DNA from 2 places in the Cellulomonas sp. HD19AZ1 genome. Region 2 is predicted to be linked to the other one. Evidence: predicted binding sites of a transcription regulator. Region 2 holds the regulator's gene; the other holds the start of a gene.
The links. Region 2 encodes Rex, which represses fermentation and respiration genes when NADH is low (regulators of the CRP and FNR family bind a similar motif). Its sites were predicted from a motif close to CTTGTGAANNNNTTCACAAG; they were not measured.
Positions count from the first base shown of each region.

Region 1 (2,393 bases), on a different contig from region 2:
CGTCCACGGTCGTGCGCGTGGGCTACGCCGTCGACGGCGAGGTCGAGTCGCACATCGCGGTCAGCACGACGTCCGGGTCGACGTGGTGGGCGGGCCAGGAGCCCGCGGGCGTCACGAAGTCCGGCACCGTCGCGGTGTCCGCGGACGGTGCGCGCATCGTCTGGAGCCCCGAGGGCACGGGCGTGCACGTGTCGACGACCCTCGGGTCGACGTGGACGCCGTCCACCGGGGTCCCGGCGCAGGCGCAGGTCGAGGCCGACCGCGTGAGCCCGACGACGTTCTACGCCTACTCCGCGGGGCGGTTCTACGTGTCGACGGACGGCGGCGCGACGTTCGCGCAGTCCGCCGCGACCGGTTTCCCCGCCGAGGGCAACGTGCGGTTCGGCGCGGTCCCGGGCAAGCAGGGCCACGTGTGGCTCGCGGCCGAGGACGGGCTGTACCGCTCGACCGACGCCGGTGCGACGTTCGCGCAGGTGCCCGGCTTCGAGGACGGCGGCGCGGTCGGCTTCGGCAAGGCCGCGCCCGGCGCGTCCTACCCCGCGATCTACACGACGTCGCTCTACCAGGGCGTGCGGGGCTTCTTCCGCTCGACCGACGGGGGCGCGACGTGGGTGCGCATCAACGACGACGAGCACCGGTACGCGTGGACGGGCGCCGCCATCACGGGCGACCCGGACGTGTTCGGGCGCGTGTACGTCGGGACGAACGGCCGCGGGATCGTCGTGGGCGAGTCGGACGGCACCGTGCCGTCACCCACGCCGACACCGTCGCCGACCTCGACGGCCACGCCGACCCCCACCCCGACGCCCACGCCCACGCCCACCGTGACGCCCACGACGACACCCACGGTCACCCCGACCCCGACGGCGAGCCCGACGCCCACGAACCCGGCCGCGTCGTGCGCGGTGCGGTACACGGCGTCGAGCTGGAACACCGGGTTCACGGCGAGCGTGCGCCTCACGCACGCCGGCGCCGCTCCGCTGCAGGGCTGGACGCTGCGGCTGACGTACGCGCACGGCGAGCAGCTGCAGCAGGGCTGGAGCGCGACGTGGTCGCAGCAGGGCGCCGTCGTGACGGCCACGAACGCCGCGTGGAACGGCGCGCTCGCACCGGGGGCGTCGGTCGACGTGGGCTTCAACGGCACGCACACCGGCACCGCCGCGGCCCCGACGGCGGCGACGCTGAACGGCACCGCGTGCACGCTGTCCTGACGAGGTCCGGCCGGACGGACCCCGGCCGCTGACCCCGCGCCCCCGGTGGGTGGCGTCCGGCATCCGGGCGCCACCCACCGGTGCGTCGACGCCCACCGACAGGCCCGCGAGGGCGTCGTCGCACGTCACGTCGTCGCACGTCACACGGGTGACGTGTGACCAAGGTCCCACGAGACAAACATCACATGACTGGCCGGTGGATCTGTCTCGACGTCGACCTAGCATCGCGACCGTGGCACCCGTTCGCAGCAGCACGGCCGACGTCGACGCCCTCCTCGTGGGAGGGGGCGTCATGAGCGCGACCCTTGCGTCGCTCCTCACGACGCTCGAGCCCACGTGGCGCGTCGAGATCCACGAGCGCCTGGACGCCCCGGCGCTCGAGAGCTCCAACCCGTGGAACAACGCGGGCACCGGGCACGCCGCGCTCTGCGAGCTGAACTACACGCCCGAGCGGCCCGACGGCTCGGTCGACATCAGCAAGGCCGTGCGGATCAACGAGCAGTACGAGCTCTCGCGCGAGCTGTGGCACCACCTCGCCGCCGCGGGCCGCCTGCCCGGCGCCGAGCGCGCGGTCACGACCACGCCGCACATGTCGTTCGTCCGCGGTGCGAAGGACGTCGAGCACCTGCGCAAGCGGTGGGAGGCGCTGCGCGCCCACCGGCTGTTCGCCGACCTCGAGTTCACGACCGACCCGGCGGTCATCGAGCGCTGGGCTCCGCTGCTCATGGCGGACCGCACCGACGACGAGCCCGTCGCCGCCACGCGCGCCGCCTGGGGCACCGACGTCGACTTCGGCTCGATCACCCGCGCGATGCTCGCGGACGCCGTGACCCGTGGCGCCGAGCTGCGCACCAGCAGCGAGGTCACGCGCCTCAAGCGCCTGCGCGACGGCCGGTGGCGCGTCACGATCGCCGACCGCCGGTGGAACGGGCGCCCGCCGCGCACCGTGACGGCGCGCTTCGTCTTCGTCGGCGCGGGCGGCGGGGCGCTGCACCTGCTGCAGCGCTCGCGCATCAAGGAGATCCGCGGGTACGCGGGCTTCCCCATCAGCGGGCAGTTCCTGCGTACGACCAACCCGGAGATCGTCGCGCAGCACGGCGCCAAGGTCTACGGCAAGGCCGCCGTCGGCGCACCGCCGATGTCCGTGCCGCACCTCGACGCCCGCGTCGTCGACGGCGGCAA
Region 1 is NZ_SPHX01000007.1:94,149-96,541, reverse strand. Features, by position in the region: gene E4A51_RS15555 (cellulose-binding domain-containing protein) at 1-1,211, shown strand, start outside; gene mqo (malate dehydrogenase (quinone)) at 1,444-2,393, shown strand, end outside.
Region 1: a site for Rex is predicted at 1,380-1,399, ahead of mqo (malate dehydrogenase (quinone)). Genes of this name have one in related genera too.

Region 2 (2,393 bases):
CACCCGGCCACTGTAACGACCCGCGCGGGGCGGCGGTCGGCGCGTCCGCGCGCGCTAGCGTGGCGCCGTGACGCGGACGGGTGACGGGCAGGGGTCGGCGGCGACCGCCGCGGCGGACGGGACGCCGGCGCGGGTCGTGCTGTACGGGCGCGCCGGGTGCCACCTGTGCGACGACGCGCGGGCGCTGGTCGCGCGGGTGTGCGCGGAGGTCGGCGCGACGTGGGTCGAGGTGGACGTCGACGTGCCCGGCCCCGACGGCGTGCCGCCCGCGGACGAGCTCGGCGAGATGGTCCCGGTGGTCGACGTCGACGGCGTGCGCCGCGGCTACTGGCGCATCGACGAGGGCCGGCTGCGCAGGGCCCTCGCGGCGGGCGGCGGCAGGCTCTAGCGTGACGTCGTCGCCGGGTGCTCCCGGCGCTGAGGCTCGGGGGGTCGACGTGGACGCTCGGCGCACCGCCGCACGCGGCGGCACCGCCCGGGGTGCGGGCCGGGGTGCGGGCCGCGACGGCGGTCGCGGGACGCGCCGCGGCGAGGCCGTGCCGCCGGCGACGGTCGCGCGGCTGCCGGGCTACCTGCGCGCGCTCGAGGCGACGGCCGCGAGCGGTGCCGTGCTGACGTCCTCGGAGGAGCTCGCGCACCGGGCCGGGGTGACGCCCGCGCAGCTGCGCAAGGACCTGTCGCACCTCGGGTCGTACGGCCGCCGCGGCGTGGGGTACGACGTCGAGCACCTGCGCGAGCAGGTCACGGTGGCGCTGGGGCTGTCCGACGTGCGCCGCGTGGTGCTCGTCGGCGTCGGCAACCTGGGGCACGCGCTCGCGAACTACGCGGGCATCGCGGAGCGCGGGTTCTCGCTCGTGGCGCTGGTCGACGCCGACCCGGCGGTCGTGGGCACGACGGTCGCGGGGCTCGTTGTCGAGCCCGCGGACGACCTCGCGGGGGTGGTGGCGCGCGCGGGCGCGACGATCGCGGTGCTGACGACGCCGGCCGCGGTCGCGCAGCGCGTGTGCGACGAGCTCGTGGCCGCGGGGGTCGTGGGGGTCCTGACGTTCGCGCCGGGCACGTTGCGCGTGCCGCCGCACGTCGACGTGCGGGCGGTGGACGTCGCGTCCGAGCTGCAGATCCTGGCGTTCCACGACCGTGCGCGCGGTGCGGGCGGCGGGGCGTCGTAGCCCCGCCTGCGGGTGAGACGCCGCGAGGGCGCGACCGGTGCGGTCGCGCCCTCGCGGGACGGTGCTGCGGTGCGTCAGGCCTTGATGGCCGAGACGTCGAGGTCGATGCGGACCTTGTCGGCGACGAGCACGCCGCCGGCCTCGAGCGCGGCGTTCCACGTGAGGCCGAACTCCTTGCGGGAGATCGTCGTGGTGGCCTCGAACCCGGCGCGGGTGTTGCCGAACGGGTCGACGGCGGTGCCGTTGAACTCGGTCTCGAGCTCGACCTCGCGGGTCACGCCGTGGATCGTCAGGTCGCCGACGACCACGTAGGACGAGCCGGCCTCGCGGACGGCCTTCGACACGAAGGTCCACTCGCCGAAGACCTCGACGTCGAAGAAGTCGTTGCCCTTGAGGTGGCCGTCGCGGTTGGCGTCACCGGTCGTGACGGTCGACGGGTCGAGCGTCACCGAGACGGCGGACGACTCGAGGTCCTCGCCGACGGTGAGGGCGCCGCCGGTGACCGCGACGGTGCCGCGGACCTTCGAGATGCCGGCGTGGCGGACCGTGAAGGACGCCTCGGTGTGCGAGGGGTCGATGTTCCAGGTACCGGTGGTGAGGCCGGCGGGCAGAGCGGACATGGGTTCCTCCGGGGGATCGACGAGAATCGTTGACACAACAAGTATGCGGTGGTTGATATTTCTACTACAGTGGGATGCGAGCCGCAACCCCCGACCGTGAGGAGCCCGCCGTGACCGACGCCGCGCCGACCGACGACGTGCGCTGGCTCGCCGCGGACCAGCAGGAGCACTGGCGCGCGTTCCGCGACGGCACCGCGCTCCTGCTCGACGTGCTCGCGCGCGAGCTCGACTGCGGCAGCGGCCTGTCGCTGGGGGAGTACGAGGTCCTCGTCCGGCTCTCCGAGGCCCCGGGGCGCGCGCTGCGCATGTCCGAGCTCGCCGACGACCTCGCGCACTCCCGCAGCCGCCTCACGCACACCGTCGCGCGCATGGAGCGCGCGGGCCTCGTGCGCCGGGAGCCCGTCCCGGGCGACGCGCGCGGCGTCGCGTGCGTCCTCACCGACCACGGCTGGCGCGTGCTCGTCGCCGCCGCGCCCGGTCACGTCGAGTCCGTGCGCCGGCACCTCGTCGACGTCCTCGACGACGCGCAGCTCGCGGCGCTCGGCGCCGCGATGCAGGTCGTCGTCGACCACCTGCGCACGCCCGCGTGCGAGCGCGCCCGCGA
Region 2 is NZ_SPHX01000008.1:128,074-130,466, forward strand. Features, by position in the region: gene E4A51_RS17485 (HAD family phosphatase) at 1-3, opposite strand, end outside; gene E4A51_RS17490 (glutaredoxin family protein) at 68-388, shown strand; gene E4A51_RS17495 (redox-sensing transcriptional repressor Rex) at 438-1,169, shown strand; gene E4A51_RS17500 (YceI family protein) at 1,244-1,789, opposite strand; gene E4A51_RS17505 (MarR family winged helix-turn-helix transcriptional regulator) at 1,864-2,393, shown strand, end outside.